One region of the Sphingomonas panacis genome, then DNA from elsewhere that is predicted to be linked to it. Evidence: riboswitches for the same ligand, from Rfam matches in the RefSeq annotation. Region 1 holds a riboswitch; each other region holds the start of a gene.
The links. Region 1 has a riboswitch for cobalamin ahead of J0A91_RS20535 (hypothetical protein). Riboswitches for the same ligand answer to the same signal wherever they lie in the genome.

Region 1 (5,517 bases):
GAACAGTGCCGAAGCCGCATCGATGATGCGCTCGCGGGTCGGGGCGGACGGGCGGGTCATACCTATACTCACTAGTGAAGATACCCGGCATCGTCGATCCCCTAGCATGTGGCTTATGCACAAGCGTGAACCAAACGAAGCCTCGCCAGACGGCATGCCGGTCCACTTCCCCTGCGACGATGGCGTCCTGCTGGGCGGCACGCTCTGGATCTCGACGGGGGGCAGTGTCGGGCAGGTGATTCTCAATCCCGCGACCGGGGTGCTGGCGCGTTACTATCATCGCTATGCGCGCTTCCTCGCTGCCCATGGGTTCGATGTGCTTACCTATGACTATCGCGGCATCGGCGCCTCTCGACCTGCGGATCTTCGTGGATGCGGATATCGCTGGGTGGATTGGGGCTTGCTCGATTTCGAGGCTGCACTGGCCTTCATGGGAGCGCGCAGAGGGGCGGGGCCGCTAAGCGTCGTCGGCCACAGCTTCGGCGGGGTCATCCCAGGCCTGGCGCGAAGTGCTGCCGCCCAGGTCGATCGGTTGCTGACGGTCGGTGCCCAATATGCCTGGTGGGGCGATTATGCGTGTGATCGCCGGGCTGCGCTTTTTGGAAAATGGCACGTGTTCATGCCGCTGCTCACCGCGGTGTTTGGCTACTTCCCCGGCAAACGGCTGGGATGGTTGGAGGACCTTCCTGCTGGCGTCGCTCATGCCTGGAGCTTTGGCGGGCCGCTGTTCGAGAGCCGATGGGAGCGCGATGAGAAACCTGAGCTGCGCGCCCGGATGTCTGCGTTTCGCGCGCCTATTCTGGCGGTGGCTGTGTCTGACGATGAACTCGGCACGCCCCAGGCAATCCGCCGCACACTCAATTATTATCAGGGCGCCCCTCGCACGACTGTGCTGCTGCGCCCCTCGGATCTTGGACGGCAAGCCATCGGCCATTTCAACTTGTTCCATGACTCCCACGCAGCCGGATTGTGGCAAGACACCCTTTCCTGGCTCACATCTGGAGTGAATCCATGGCCGCAGCGGACGATCGACGATCTCTAGTCGCTGGTTCGCGCCGTGCACCTATCACCGGGCAACGGGTTTCGCTGGCTCCAAGTGTCGACGTTTGACGGGCAAAATGAACTGGATTGAGAGGGCGTGGGCTGGGACAAATCTGCCGTCCGCAGCGCCCTCGCCGAACGGCGGGTTAAGCCGAGATCTGCCATTCACGAGTGCCCCGAAAAGGACGGTATTTTTGGGGCAGCGCGGTTCCTTAAATGACGTTCCGCTTGGCTTTTCCAAAATCTTGCACCTTACGCCACCATAAGCTCGGTGGTATGCGCGCGTGCCCGGCTTGCCGGGAGAGAACATCGCTGCGGTTCCCCGCGAGGGGATTAAACGGGAATGTGGGACGAGGGGCGACCTTCAGTCCGCGGCTGTCCCTGCAACTGTAGGCGGCGAGCAAGGATTCTGGGTAGGCGCCGATGTGCGATCTGCCGACCACTGGGTGCAAGCCTGGGAAGGTGCATCCGAAGCGACGACCCGCGAGCCAGGAGACCTGCCGGAGCGGTTCGCTGATGCCTTGCGTCCAGGGGATGGCAGAGGCGCGGACGACCGTCCGAACGGCGATGGATTGCGCAGGCGCGCGCGTGGGATTCCTGCGCGTGCCACATCGGCGGTGTGTGCCTGCGCCCGAGCGTGAGGACAGTAGTGAGACGGAATTACGATCGGTCGGAGCGGGTTAACGATCGAAGGGCAGCCGAGACCTACCGGCTTGCCGATATGGTCAGCGTGACCGCCTCGACGCCGGAATGGGCACGGTTGAACTTCACGTCGATCAGGCGTCATCATCTCGGGTTAGCCCTGCGATGGGACGAGGCGCGTCGTCAGATCTCGGCGGCACTTCGCGGGGTGGTGAAACGCGAATGGATCGATGGCGCGGATCATCTGCTGGTCGAAACAACGCACCCGGACCTGTCGCTGCGGTCGATCATCCTGCGGTGTACGGATGCGCTGGTGGGGCCAGCACGTCGGCCCCTGACACCACGCCTGCTCATGGCCGCCCTGTCGATCACCAACAAGGAACGGCTCCGCTGGACCAAGGACGGCCGTTTGCCACGCTCGGGATCGGTCACGATCCGGGCTGCACATCCTGTATCTGTCAGCACCTACGGGGTCGATACTGTCGCCGAGCTCGTCGCCGATCCGTCGATCATCGCCGCATGGCGGCGCGCTGATGCCAGCGCCGAGCGTCAGGCAACTGGATAGGGAACCGGAGCGGCGGTGTTCTCGTCGATGGTGAGCGCCCGCCCGATCGGCGGAAACGCACGCTGCGGGCAGGCCGGGCGCTCGCACACCTTGCACCCGGCACCGATCGGCGTCGCGAAGGAGGGATCGGCGAGATCGAGGCCGCGCGAATAGACGAGCTGACCGGCATGGCGCAGGTCGCAGCCGAGCCCGATCGCGAACACCTTCTCCGGCTCACCGAACCCGGCAGACCCGCTCGCCACCGTTCGCGCAACCCAGAGGTAGCTGCGACCATCGGGCATCTGAGCAACCTGGCGCAGCACGCGCCCTGGCTGCGCGAATGCCTCATAGACATTCCAGAGCGGGCAGGTGCCGCCGACGCGCGAGAAGTGGAAGTCGGTCGCAGATTGCCGTTTGGAGATATTGCCCGCCCGGTCGACGCGGACGAAGAAGAACGGCACGCCGCGTGCCCCTACGCGCTGGAGCGTCGACAGGCGGTGGCACACCGTCTCGAACCCCACCCCGAAGCGCCGCCCAAGACGCTCGATGTCGTAGCGTTCGGCTTCGGCGGCAGCGAGGAAGTCCGCATAGGGGAGGACCAGCGCGCCTGCGAAATAATTGGCGAGGCCGATCCGCCCCAGGCGGCGCGCCTCCGCATCGGCGAGGACTGGATCGTCGGCAAGGTCGTCGATCACGTCGCCGAGTTCGATAAAAGCGAGCTGGGTTGCCATCTGGAACACGCGCTGGCCCGGTGTCAGCGAGGCGGACAGCGTTAGCGCCTGTGCAGCGGGATCGAAACGGCGTGGCGCGGTGGTAACGTCGGTCAGCACCGCGATCCCGTGCCGCGCCTTCAGCCATGCCGTCAGCCCATCGTGGATCGTGCGCGGGCTGAGACCCGCGTCGCGATAGAGGCGTTCGGCCGCCTCATCCAGCAACTCGACATGGTTGTGGCGGGCATAGAAGAAATCCCGGACTTGCTCGAAGGGCTGGCGGGCACGATCCCCGATGCTCCATTCATCGCCCAGCTCGGCCGCCATCGCATCGCCGCGCTCGATCGCATCGCGATACCGCCGATGCAACGCGACTAGCGTGCGGCCGACCGCGGGCATGTTCGTTGCCAGCTCGCGCAGTTCGGCAACGGACACCGCCTCCTCGACGTCGGCGATCGCGTCGCGGATGTCGGTCATCAGGCGGGCTTCCTCGTCCTCCGAGAAGATCTGCACATCGACGCCGAACGCCGCGTTGAGCTTCAAAAGGATCGGGACGGTCAGCGGACGCTGGTTTTGTTCGAGCTGGTTGAGATAGCTGGGCGAGATGTCGAGCGCTTGGGCAAGCTCGACCTGCTTTAGCTTGCGCTCCTCGCGCAAGCGCCGAAGCCGGACCCCCATGAATGCCTTGCGCGCCACCATAACTTCGCAACCTTCGCAGATTTGCTGATCGACCTTCGCAGGACTTCGCGCTTTCAGCCCTGTAAAAGCGCGCCCGTTTGCGGATTATGCGAATATGCTTGCTACCGCCCAACCGCAAGGTGCCGACCTTCTCGAACGTGTCCTCGGGGCAGCGACGGCACGCGCACGAGAAGTCTTGGGGGGAAGCGTTTCGCTTCACCGCTGCCACGATATCGAACTGCGCGCCGAGCTGGATGATGTCGTGTTCGAGGCATCGTGCGTCAGCCGCAGTGACGATGGTCTCGTCATCGCCGTCTTCGCCAGCGGGCGCGACGCAGCGGGATGCGACTGCATGGTCGCCGCTGGCCGCTTCACCTTCTCGACCTTCACCCGACCGAGCGCGTCGATCGCCACGCGGCTCGCCCAATGGAACCCGGGAACCCGATGAACACTGCTTATCAGAAACCGCTCGACGGTACGGCTCTCGCTTACTTCGATGCGCGTGCCGCGATCGAGGCGATTCGCCCCGGGGCCTATGACACGCTTCCCTATGTGTCGCGCGTGCTGGCTGAGCAACTGGTTCGCCGCTGCGACCCGGCGCTGTTGAACGACGCGCTGATCCAGATCGCCGATCGCCGGCGCGATCTCGATTTTCCCTGGTATCCGGCCCGCGTCGTCTGCCACGACATCCTCGGGCAGACGGCGCTGGTCGACCTCGCGGGCCTGCGCGACGCCATCGCCGATCAGGGCGGCGATCCCGCCAAGGTCAATCCCGTTGTCCCGACCCAGCTCATCGTCGACCACAGCTTGGCGGTCGAGCATGGCGGCTTCGACCCCGACGCCTTCGCCAAGAACCGCGCGATCGAGGACCGGCGCAACGAGGACCGCTTCGACTTCATCGAGTGGACCAAGCGTGCCTTCGACAACGTCGATGTGGTGCCGGCGGGGAACGGCATCATGCACCAGATCAACCTGGAGAAGATGTCGCCGGTCATTCAGGTCCGCGACGGCATCGCGTTCCCGGATACCTGCGTGGGCACGGACAGCCACACGCCGCATGTCGACGCACTCGGCGTGATCGCGGTGGGTGTCGGTGGCCTTGAGGCAGAGACGGTCATGCTCGGCCGCCCGTCGATGATGCGACTCCCCGATATCGTCGGCGTGGAGCTTACGGGGCGGCGGCCGGAAGGCATTACCGCGACCGACATCGTCCTCGCGCTGACCGAGTTCCTGCGCAAGGAGCGCGTCGTCGGGGCCTGGCTGGAGTTCTTCGGTCCCGGCGCCGACAGCCTGTCGATCGGCGACCGCGCGACCATCTCCAACATGTGCCCGGAATATGGGGCCACGGCAGCGATGTTCTACATCGATCGCCAGACGCTCGACTATCTGCTGCTCACCAATCGCGCGCCCCAACAGGTCGCGCTGGTCGAGACCTATGCCAAGGCGGTGGGCCTGTGGGGCGATGCGCTGGCGACCGCGCAGTATGAGCGGGTGCTGACCTTCGACCTGGGCAACGTCGAGCGCAACCTTGCCGGTCCGTCGAACCCGCACCGGCGCCTGCCGACCGCCGCGCTCCACGACCGCGGCGTGGCAAAGGATCTCGATGGCGCCATCGCGCAGGAGCGCGAAGGACTGATGCCGGACGGCGCGGTCATCATCGCGGCGATCACGAGCTGCACCAACACCTCGAACCCGCGCAACGTCGTCGCGGCGGGGCTGGTGGCGCAAAAGGCCAATGCGCTCGGCCTGACGCGCAAGCCGTGGGTCAAGACCAGCTTCGCGCCCGGATCGCGGGTGCCCGCGCTCTATCTCGAAGAAGCCGATCTGCTGCGCGAGCTGGAACAGCTCGGTTTCGGCATCGTCGGCTTCGCCTGCACGACCTGCAACGGCATGTCGGGCGCG
Region 2 (5,517 bases), 1.5 Mb from region 1:
GCTGCGTCTTCCCCGCACGATCCTGGGCCTCGCGGTCGGGGCGATGCTCGGGCTGGCCGGAGCGGCGTTGCAGGGATATTTGCGCAATCCGCTCGCCGAGCCCTCCGTGCTGGGCGCTTCGAACGCGGCAGCGCTCGGCGCGGTCGGCGCAATCTATTTCGGACTGGCCGAACTGAACCCGATCGTGCTGCCGGTACTGGCGATCGCGGCGGCGCTCGTGTCGCTGGCGCTGCTGTTCACGCTGGCAGGTCGGTCGGAAAGCCCGCTCACGCTGATTCTCGCCGGGATCGCGGTGTCGACGCTGGCGGGGGCGGCGATCAGTCTCGCGCTCAATCTGTCGCCCAATCCGTTCGCGGCGATGGAGATCATGACGTGGCTGCTCGGCAGTCTGGAAAACCGGTCGTTCCAGCATGTCTGGATCGCGCTGCCCTGCATCGCGGTGGGCGCGGCGTTGCTGCTGTTCGACGGCCACGCACTCGACGCGCTGACGCTCGGCGAGGATGGCGCACGCGCGCTCGGCACCGATCTGCGCGCGACCCGGTTGCGGCTGTTGCTCGGCGTGGCGATCGGCGTGGGTGGCGCGGTGGCGGTGTCGGGGTCGATCGGGTTCGTCGGGCTGATCGTACCGCATCTGGTGCGCCCGCTGACCGACCGAAGCCCCTCGGCGATCCTGCTGCCCTCGGCGCTGGCCGGCGCGGTGCTGCTGACCTTCGCGGACATCGGCGTGCGGCTGATCCCCTCGACCAACGAACTCAAGCTCGGCGTGGTGACCGCGTTCCTCGGCGTGCCGGTGTTCCTCGCCTATCTGATGCGCGAGCGACGGCTATGGTGACGATCGCGCTGAGCGATGTCGGGGTGTCGCTCGGGCGGCGACCGGTGGTGCATGACGTAAACGCGGTGCTGGCGCCCGGCGCTGTGGTCGGGATCGTTGGCCCCAATGGCGCGGGCAAATCGACGTTGCTGAGGGCAACGCTCGGGCTGGTCGCATCGACGGGCAGCATATGCGTGGACGATGTGCCGCTCGCGCGCATGGCGCGAGGCGTGGCCGCGCGGACGCTCGCCTATCTGCCGCAGGGGCAGACGTTGCACTGGCCGCTCACGGTCGAACGACTCGTCACGCTAGGTCGCCTGCCGCACCTCGCGCCGATGTCACGCCTTTCCGATGCCGATGCCGCCGCAGTTGAACGGGCGCTGGAACGGGCTGGTGTCGCGGATTTACGCGAGCGGATCGCCACAGACCTTTCGGGCGGCGAACGCGCGCGTGTCCTGCTCGCCCGCGCGCTCGCGGTCGAGGCGCCGGGGCTGCTCGCCGACGAGCCGCTTGCATCGCTCGATCCCGGGCACCAGATCGACGTGATGGACCTGCTCCGCGCCGAGGCACGGGGCGGGGCGCTGGTCGTGACGGTGCTGCACGATCTGACGATGGCGGCGCGCTATTGCGACCGCGTGTTGTTGATGGATGCCGGCACGATCGTCGCCGATGGCGTGCCCCTCGACGTGCTCACGCCCGAGCGGCTGCGCGCGGTCTACGGCATCACCGCGACGATCGAGCGATTTGGCGAAACCGTGACGATCGTACCTACCGGGCGCGCGTATTGACGGGCCGTACCACCGCAGCTACCGCGCCGGGTGCGACAGGTTCCCCGGCGACGGGGATGAAAAGGGAACGGGAGAACCCCGGCTGCCCCTGCAACTGTAAGCGGCGAGCCATCGCGCCACAGGCCATTGGGATCGCAAGATCCCGAGAAGGCGGCGCGAACCGGCACTGACCCGCGAGCCAGGAGACCTGCCCGTCGCGGTCGTCCTTCGTGCGGACAGGGTGTGCCGGGCGAACGGGGGTGAACCCGAGAGGCGACATGGTTGGACCGCGTTTCGCGGTGTGCCGTGTCGTGGACATGGCGCATCGCGCGCGGCCCATGTCGTGGGTGCCGTTCGATGTCTCAGTGTCTCTCGCGTCTTATGCTTCCGCGCGCGGTGTCCGTATAATGCTCAGGCGAGTCGAGGATGGTCCGGCGGTTGTCGCGTGCAACACCTGCCGCCATACACCCGACGCGCGCGAGGATGCGGCGGGTCTGCGTGGCGGCGCGCACCTCGTCGCGGCGTTGCGCGCGGTGAAGGCGTCGGACTCGCGGTACGCGGGCATCGCGGTGCAGGAAATGCCGTGTCTGTTCGCTTGCGCGGACTTCTGCACGGTGCATCTGCGCGCGCCGAACAAGGTCGGCTACGTGCTCGGCCGCTTCGCGCCCGACGCGGAGGCGGCGAGGGCGATCCTCGATTACGCGGTCGAATACGCCGGGAGCGAACATGGTCGCGTGCCTTTCGCGCGATGGCCGCAGGGTGTGAAGGGCCACTTCATCACACGCACCCCGCCGCCGGGCTTCGTCGCCGAATGACCTTCGCGACGATAGCCGATGTCGAGGCCGCGCTGGCGGCCTCGATCGCGCCCGATGCGGAGGCCATCGCGCAGGCGCGGGCACGACAGGCGCAGTTGACCAAACCCCCCGGCTCGCTCGGCCGGCTGGAGGAGATCGCGGTTTTCTTCGCCGGCTGGCAAGGGCGCGCACGACCACGGATCGGGCGCGGGCGCGTGGCGGTGTTCGCGGGCAACCACGGGATAGTCGCGCATAATGTGAGCGCTTTTCCGGCGGCGGTAACGGCGCAGATGGTCGCCACCTTCGAGCATGGCGGCGCCGCGATCAACGCGCTCGCCCGTGCAGCCGGGCTGGACCTCAAGGTCGTGGCGCTCGATCTCGACCGTCCGACCGCCGATTTCACCACGGCGCCGGCGATGACAGAGGCGGAATGCCTCGCCGCGCTCTCCGCCGGCGCGGCAACCGTCGAGGCCGGGCTGGACCTGCTCGTGCTGGGCGAAATGGGGATCGGCAATACCACCGCCGCCGCGGCGTTGTGCGCGCGGAGTCTGGGTGGCGACGGGTCGACCTGGGTCGGGCCGGGCACGGGAATCGACGACGCCGGCATCGCGCGCAAAGTCGCGGTGGTGGACCGCGCCATTGCGCACCACGCCGACGCACCGATGACGGCGTTCGAGACGCTGCGCCGGGTCGGCGGGCGTGAGATCGCGGCGATTGCGGGTGCGGTACTGCGGGCGCGGGAATTGCGCGTGCCGGTGCTGCTCGATGGGTTTATCTGCTGTTCGGCGGTCGCGCCGCTCGCTGCGGCGGCACCAGCTTCGATCGCGCATTGTCTCGCCGGCCATTGTTCGGCCGAGCCGGGGCACGCGCGCCTGCTGGCCGCGCTCGGGCTGGAGCCGATCCTCCAGCTCGACATGCGGCTCGGCGAGGCGAGCGGCGCGGCGGTCGCGGCCGGGGTCGTCCGCGCGGCGCTGGCCGCGCATGACGGCATGGCGACCTTCACCGAAGCCGGCGTGTCGGGCGCGGGATGACGCCGTTCGTTTTGCACCTGCTACGCCACGGTGCCCCCGAGATCCCCGGGCGGCTGATCGGCCGCACCGATGTCGCGCCGACTGACGAGGGTATCCGCGCCTGCCGCGATCAGGCCCGCGATCTGGATATCGAGGCTGTGGTAAGCTCCGACCTCGCCCGTGCCCGGCTCGCTGCGCAGGCGATCGGCGGCGATCTCGGCGTGCCGGTCGCGATCGACGCGCGCTGGCGTGAACTCGATTTCGGGGCGTGGGATGGGCTTGCGACCAGTCAGATCGATCCGGTCGCGCTCGGCCGTTTCTGGGACGATCCCGATGCCGCGCCACCGCCCGACGGCGAGCGCTGGTCGGCGTTGGCGGCGCGCGTGGCGGCGGCGATCGCCGCCTTGCCGCCACGCACGACGTTGATCGTCACCCACGGCGGGGCGATGCGCGCGGCGCTTGCCGTGTCGTGCGGGTTCGAACAGCGCCAGCTCTGGGCGTTCGACCTGCCCTATGCGGCGATGCTCAGCCTCAAGATATGGCCGGGAAGCCCGCGCACCGCGCAGATCATGGCGCTGTGGCCGTGAGGGGGCTGCTGCTCGCCATCCAGTTCCTGACACGGTTGCCGACGCCGCGCGGAACCGCGAGCGATGCGGATTTCGCCGCGTCGATCCGCTGGTTCCCGTTGGTCGGGCTGCTGATCGGCGCGCTGGTCGCGGGCGCTGGCTGGCTGGCGCGAGGCGATGCCTGGATCGGCGCGCTGGCGGCGCTGGCGGTGTGGATCGGCGTGACCGGCGCACTGCACCTCGACGGTCTCGCCGACCTGACCGACGCGCGCGGCGCGGCGCATGGCGACCGCGCGCGGCTGCTCGCGGTCCTCGCCGATCCGCATGTGGGCAGCTTCGGCGTGGTCGCGCTCGTCTTGCAGATCGTCGCCAAGCTGGTGCTGCTGCATGCGCTGGTGACGGCGGGGCTGTGGGCGCCGCTCGTGCTGATCCCGTTCGCGGCGCGGATCGGGCCGCTGGTGTGGACTCGCTGGCTGCCGCCGCTGCACGCGGGGCTCGCCTCGAGGTTTCGGGCGGCGGTGCGGCGCGTGGATATCGCGGTCTGGATGGTGGTGCTGGTGAGCGTGGCGTTCGTATGGCCGGCGATCCTCGTCACCCCGCTACTGCTGGCGGGATGGGCGCTATACCTGCGCCGCGCGATCGGCGGCATTTCGGGCGATGGCCACGGCGCGGGGATCGAACTGGTCGAGACCGCCTTGCTGGTGGCGGCGTTGCTGTGAGCTGGACGCATCATGGCGGCCGGCTGGCCGAAGCGCGGGCAGCGTTCGGCGATACCGGCGCAACGTGGCTCGACCTGTCGACGGGCATCAATCCCCACGCGTGGCCTGGGGCCGGCGAGGTGGCGATCGACTGGGCGCGCCTGCCCGATGAGAGCGAACTGCGCGCGTTGGAGGCTGCGGCGGCGGCGTATTTCGGCGTCGATCAAGATTATGTCGCTGCGCTGCCGGGTACCGAGATCGGCCTGAGGCTGATCGGGACATTGCTGTCGGGTCCGGCGCGACACCTCGCACCGACCTACCGCACGCATGCCGAGATGGTCGCGGACAGTGTGCCGATCGATTCGCTTTCGGCGGCTTCGGACGGAATCGTCATCGTCGCCAATCCCAACAATCCCGATGGGCGCGTCCTGCCTGCGCAGGCTCTGCTGGCAGCGCATGATCGCCTGCGCGCGCGCGGCGGCTGGCTGGTGGTGGACGAAGCCTTCGCCGATGCCTGTGTGACCGACGCACCGATCAGCGTCGCCCCGCACGTCGCCGACGGCACCCGGCTGATCGTGTTCCGCTCGTTCGGCAAGTTCTTCGGTTTGGCAGGAATGCGGCTCGGCTTCGTGATCGCGCCGCGCGCAATGATCGCGAAGGTGCGCGCGCTGCTCGGCGCGTGGCCGGTGTCCGCCGCTGCCATCGCGATCGGCTCTGCCGCATACCGCGATGCGGACTGGATCGTGACGATGCGCGAACGGCTGGCGCAGGACGCTGCCGATCTCGACGGCATGCTGCTCGGGCGCGGCCTTGTGGCGATCGGCGCGTGCCCGCTGTTTCGGCTCGTCGATGTGGCGGATGCCAGTGCGAC
Region 3 (5,517 bases), 1.1 Mb from region 1:
GGCGTGATCCTCAATCGGGTCGCGAGTCCGCGCCACGAACGGCTCGCGCGAAGCGGCATGGCGGCGGCCGGCATCCGCGTGTTCGGTGCGCTGCCCCGCCGGCTCGATCTCAAGCTGCCCGAACGGCATCTCGGGCTGGTGCAGGCGGCGGAGCATCGCGATCTCGATGCGCGTATCGCCGAATACGCGGCATTCCTGCGTGAGCATGTCGATCTCGCTGCCCTGCGCCTCGCCGCCGCCGCCAGACCGCGAGACACCGCCGAACCGTGGCGGTTTGCGCTACCCGCGCAACGCATCGCGCTGGCGCAGGATGCCGCTTTCTCCTTCACCTATCCGCACATGCTCGACGCGTGGCGGCGTGGCGGCGCCGAGATTCTGCCCTTCTCGCCACTGGCCGATGAAGCGCCCGATGCGGCCGCCGATCTCGTCTGGTTGCCGGGTGGCTATCCCGAGCTTCATGCCGGGCGGCTCGCCGCAGCGGCGAATTTTCACGCCGGTCTTGCCAGGCATGCGCAAACCCGCCCCGTTCACGGCGAGTGCGGCGGCTATATGGCGCTGGGGGAGGCGCTGATCGATGCCGATGGCACGCGGCACCGCATGGCCGGACTGCTCGGCCTCGTCACCAGCTATGCGCAGCGGCGGATGCACCTCGGCTATCGCCGCGCGACTCTGCGCGCGCCGATGGCGGGCGTCGGCGAAGGCACTCGCCTGCGCGGACACGAGTTTCATTACTCGACGATCCTCGAACAGCCCGATGCGCCGCTCGCGTCCGTCACCGATGCCGACGGGAATGCCATTGCCGAGACCGGATCGTACCGTGGGCGGGTGTCGGGGACGTTCTTCCACCTGATCGCGCCTGCGCAATGAGCGGGTTCGTCTCCTTCGTCGGATCGGGGCCGGGCGATCCCGAGCTGCTGACGCTGAAGGCGGTGGACCGGCTGAACACCGCCGACGTCGTGCTGTTCGACGATCTCTCGTCGGGGCCGTTGCTCAGCCATGTTCGGCCCGGCGCGGACCTCGTCGCGGTCGGCAAGCGCGCCGGGCGAGCCTCTCCAACGCAGGCGCATGTATCCCGGCTGCTGGTCGATCATGCCATCGCCGGCGCGCGTGTGGTGCGGCTCAAATCGGGCGATCCCGCGATCTTCGGGCGGCTGGAAGAGGAAATCCTCGCGCTGCGTGCCGCGCACATCGCGTTCGAGATCGTCCCCGGCGTCACCTCCGCGTCGGCGGCGGCCGCAGCGGCAGCGATCCCGCTGACGCGGCGGCTGAACGCGCGGCGCGTGCAATTCGTGACCGGCCATGACGTGACCGGCGGCCTGCCCAATCTCAACATGGCCGCGCTTGCAGATCCCGATGCGACGACAGTGGTGTTCATGCCGAAACGCACCTTCGCCGAACTGGTGGCGCGGCTGGTCGATCACGGCCTTGCGCCGGAGACGCCGGCGTTGCTGGCGGAGAATGTCGGAAATCCGGGCCAGCGCCTCGTGCGATCGACCATCGCCGCTTTGGCGCAAACCCTGAGCGCGGAGATCGGCACCGCTCCGGCGCTGATCCTCTATGGCCCATTGATGGACGAAGAGACGTGATCGACCTCCACCTGATCGGCATCGGCACCGGCAACCCCGATCACCTCACCCGTCAGGCCGAAGCGGCGATGAACGCGGCCGATCTGATCCTGCTCCCGCGCAAGGGCGACGCCAAATCGGACCTGATCGACCTGCGCCGCACGCTCTGCGCCACGGTGCTGACCCGGCCGGTGCGCGTCGTCGAATTCGATCTGCCCGTTCGCGCCGACGGCGGCGACTATCTCGCCGCCGTCGGCGACTGGCACGATGCGATCGCCGCGACGTGGACGGCGCAGATCGCCCGGCATCTGCCGCACGGCGGGCGGCTGGCACTGCTCGTCTGGGGCGATCCGTCGCTGTACGACAGCACGCTCAGAATCGCGGAGCGATTGCAGACGGGCGGCATGGCGATGCGCGTCCACATCGCCCCCGGTATCGCCAGCCTGCAGGCGCTCACCGCCGCGCATGCGATCCCGCTCAATACGCTCGGCGCCCCCGTCGTCGTCACCACCGGTCGCCGGTTGCGCGACGATGGATGGCCCCAAAGTGCGGACACCGTCGCGGTGATGCTGGACGGGGCGTGCGCCTTCACCACGCTCGACCCGGAAGGGGTGTCGATCTGGTGGGGCGCGTATCTCGGCATGGCGCAGCAGGCGCTGGCCGCAGGTCCGCTCGGGGTGACTGCCCCGGAGATCGTGATCCGTCGCGCGGCGCTGCGCGCCGAACATGGCTGGATCATGGACACATATCTGCTCCGCCGTAAGCGGCAGGTCGCATGACCGAACCCGCGTTCGATGCCGGTTTCCTCGCACGATTCGATGAGTTGCTCCGCTGGCGGCGCGATGTGCGGCACTTTCAAACCACACCGATACCCGAAACCGACATGCGCCACCTCCTCGCCACGGCGGCGCTGGCGCCATCGGTCGGCAACGCGCAGCCGTGGCGTTTCGTCCGTATCCGATCGGATGGCTTGCGCGCGCGGCTCGCCGATCATGTCGATGCCGCCAGCCGGGACGCAGCGGGCGCACTCGCCGACGAAGCGCTGCGCGAGCATTACGGCACGCTGAAACTCCACGGTCTGCGCGAGGCGCCCGAACTGCTGGCGGTGTTCTGCGACGACGAGCCGGCGGCAGGGCATGGCCTCGGCCGCGCGACGATGGCCGAGACACTGCGCTATTCCACCGTCACCGCGATCCACACGCTTTGGCTGGCCGCCACCGCGCGTGGGCTTGGGCTGGGCTGGGTCTCGATCCTCGATCCCGAGGCGGTGGCCCCGATGCTCGATGTGCCGCCACGCTGGTCCTTCGTCGCGTTGCTGTGCATCGGCACGCCGCTCGCTCCCTCCGACATCCCCGAACTCGAACGGCGCGGCTGGCAGGCGCGTGAGCCGCTGGCCGACCGGCTATACGAACGCTGAGCCGCTGCTTGCACGCCCCCGATCGTTTCGGTACGAGATGGATTGAGGCGTTTTTCGCCTCATGATCGCGCTGGTGCCCCGCGAGGGGCTTAAAAGGGAACGCGGTACGGGATTTTGGTCCCTAAGCCGAGGCTGTCCCTGCAACTGTAAGCGGCGAGCGCGATGCACATCGCGTCTGATCCTTCGGGACGGGCGCAGCCACTGGGTCGAACAGACTTGGGAAGGTGGTGCATCGTGGCGTTGACCCGTGAGCCAGGAGACCTGCCGGCGTGGGTCGCTCTTGCTTCGGTCCAGGGGATGGCTGCGGCACGGTGAACTCCGTTCGAGCGACGAAGGTGCGGGGGGCCGCACGGCAGGCGTGACGGTCGCGATGGCGTCCGGTCGGCGCGGCTGCCGCCGTTCGCGCGGCAGGCTCCCCGCTTCGTCCGACGCCGGGGGACTGAAGGAATGCGAAATCTCACCACCTGCGCGGCGCTGGCCATCACGGCCGCCGCCACGCCACTGCACGCGCAGACCACGCCGAACGCCGACAGCGATGCCGATAATATCCTGGTGGTGGGCGAGCGCCAGCAGCCGAGCCTGACCACGCCGAACACGACCGGGAGCCGGCTCGGCCTCACCGCGCTGGAAACGCCCGCCACGCTATCGACGATCGATGGCGACCTGATCCGCGCGCGCGGCGATATGTCGGTTGTCGAGGCGGCGAGCCGCGCGCCCGGCATCAGCAATGTCGGCAATCTCGGCAACGGCGGCACCGCGCTCGCCGCGCGCGGGTTCAGCGGCCAGGGTTCGGTGCTACAACTGATCGACGGTGTGCGCCTGTTCCCCGTCGCCGGCACCATCACCTTCCCGACCGATCCGTGGATGGTGCAGCGAATCGATATCCTGAGCGGCCCGGCGTCCGTGCTCTACGGTCAGGGCGCGCTGGGCGGTGCGGTCAACGTCGTCATGCGCAAACCCAACACCGATCGCACCGATATCGAAGGCGAGATCGGCTATGGATCGCAGAACACCGTCCATCTCGCGGCGGGCATCGGCGGGCCGTTGAACGATCGCCTGTCGTACCGTGTCGATGGCAGCTACCGCCGCTCGGACGGGTTCGTCGATCGCGGCCAATCGCGCAGCTACGCGCTGTCGGGCACCTTGCGCTGGACGCCGACCGACACGCTCGTCCTCACCGCGCGCGACGATTACGGCAATCAGCACCCGATGCGCTATTTCGGCACGCCGTTGATCGACGGGCACCTCGACACCGCAATCCGCGACCGCAACTACGATACCCGCGACGGCCACGCGCGCTATCGGGACAACCGCACCAGCCTGCAACTCGATTGGACGCCGAGCGCGTCCCTCACCTTCAGCAACCAGGCCTATCGGCTGACGAGCAAGCGTTACTGGCTCAATCTTGAAAGTTATTGCTGGGTCGCCGCCGATGGCTTCTGTCCGAACGGCCTCAACGAAAATCCCGCCACGCCCGGGCAAATCTATCGCACCGGCATGACCGGCATCGTCCACGATCAGACCCAATGGGGCGATCAGGGTAGCGTGACGTGGCGCACGAGCCTTGCCGACGGCATCGGCAACGATCTCGTCGTCGGATTCGACGCCAACCTCATCAAGATGCGCTATTCGCATAATTTCGGTGCGGACCCGCAGGTGGCGGTCGTTGACCCGTTCGACTTCGACCCCGGCGTGATCGTCGATACGCAGGGCATCGCGCCGCGCTACCGCACCCGCACCGACGAAATCTCGATCTTTGCCGAGGACCGGCTGAAGCTCGGCGATCACGTCTCGATCGTCGGCGGTGTCCGCCACGAACGCGACCGCATCAAGCGCTGGGGCATCGCGCCATCGGGTGCCGAGAGCTTCGCGCTCGACAAGACGCTGACCAACACCACTTGGCGCGTCGGCGGCGTCTATCAGCCGGTGAAGACGGTCTCGCTCTATGCGCAATATGCCACCGGGGTGGACCCGCTCGGCACGCTGACCACCTATTCGACGGGCCAAGTCCAGTTCAGCAACGCCACCGGCGATCAGGTCGAGATCGGCGCCAAGGCGGTGTTCCTCGGTGGCCGTGGCACCGCGACGATCGCCGCCTATCGCATCGTCAAGAAGGGCCTGCTCGCGCAGCGCACGCCGACCAGCCCAGTCGAACAGATCGGGCAAAGGTCCGCCAAGGGGATCGAGGCGGCGGTATCGCTCGATCTTCCGCACGGCTTCGGCATCGATGCGAACGGCAGCATCCTCGATGCGCGGTTCGATGACTTCATCTCGGGCGGCGCCGACTTCGCGGGCAACACGCCCCCCGATGCGCCCGAACGGATGGCGAACCTGTGGCTGCGCTGGGACGCCACGCACCAACTCCAGGCCCGTGCCGGGCTGCGCTATGTCGGGCGGCAGTTTTCGGACAACGCCAATCACTTCCGCCTGCCCGGTTACGCGACAATCGATGCGACTTTGTCCTACGCGGTGACGCGCAACGTCGCGGTCGATGTCCACGTCTACAACCTGTTCGACAAGGATTATGCGACCAAC

Region 2: another riboswitch for cobalamin. It lies ahead of J0A91_RS13400 (DUF1636 domain-containing protein); the one in region 1 lies ahead of J0A91_RS20535 (hypothetical protein).
Region 3: another riboswitch for cobalamin. It lies ahead of J0A91_RS15090 (TonB-dependent receptor); the one in region 1 lies ahead of J0A91_RS20535 (hypothetical protein).

Annotation. Positions count from the first base shown of each region.
Region 1 covers NZ_CP014168.1:4,442,098-4,447,614, reverse strand. The annotation lists gene J0A91_RS20545 (TetR/AcrR family transcriptional regulator) at 1-60, opposite strand, end outside; gene J0A91_RS20540 (alpha/beta hydrolase family protein) at 116-1,042, shown strand; cobalamin riboswitch at 1,340-1,560, shown strand; gene J0A91_RS20535 (hypothetical protein) at 1,691-2,248, shown strand; gene J0A91_RS20530 (short-chain fatty acyl-CoA regulator family protein) at 2,233-3,636, opposite strand; gene J0A91_RS20525 (hypothetical protein) at 3,812-4,063, shown strand; gene acnD (Fe/S-dependent 2-methylisocitrate dehydratase AcnD) at 4,060-5,517, shown strand, end outside.
Region 2 covers NZ_CP014168.1:2,920,803-2,926,319, forward strand. The annotation lists gene J0A91_RS13390 (FecCD family ABC transporter permease) at 1-832, shown strand, start outside; gene J0A91_RS13395 (ABC transporter ATP-binding protein) at 826-1,599, shown strand; cobalamin riboswitch at 1,620-1,808, shown strand; gene J0A91_RS13400 (DUF1636 domain-containing protein) at 1,986-2,393, shown strand; gene cobT (nicotinate-nucleotide--dimethylbenzimidazole phosphoribosyltransferase) at 2,390-3,403, shown strand; gene J0A91_RS13410 (histidine phosphatase family protein) at 3,400-3,969, shown strand; gene J0A91_RS13415 (adenosylcobinamide-GDP ribazoletransferase) at 3,966-4,667, shown strand; gene cobD (threonine-phosphate decarboxylase CobD) at 4,664-5,517, shown strand, end outside.
Region 3 covers NZ_CP014168.1:3,310,082-3,315,598, reverse strand. The annotation lists gene J0A91_RS15110 (cobyrinic acid a,c-diamide synthase CobB) at 1-867, shown strand, start outside; gene cobA (uroporphyrinogen-III C-methyltransferase) at 864-1,586, shown strand; gene cobF (precorrin-6A synthase (deacetylating)) at 1,583-2,344, shown strand; gene bluB (5,6-dimethylbenzimidazole synthase) at 2,341-2,982, shown strand; cobalamin riboswitch at 3,037-3,265, shown strand; gene J0A91_RS15090 (TonB-dependent receptor) at 3,430-5,517, shown strand, end outside.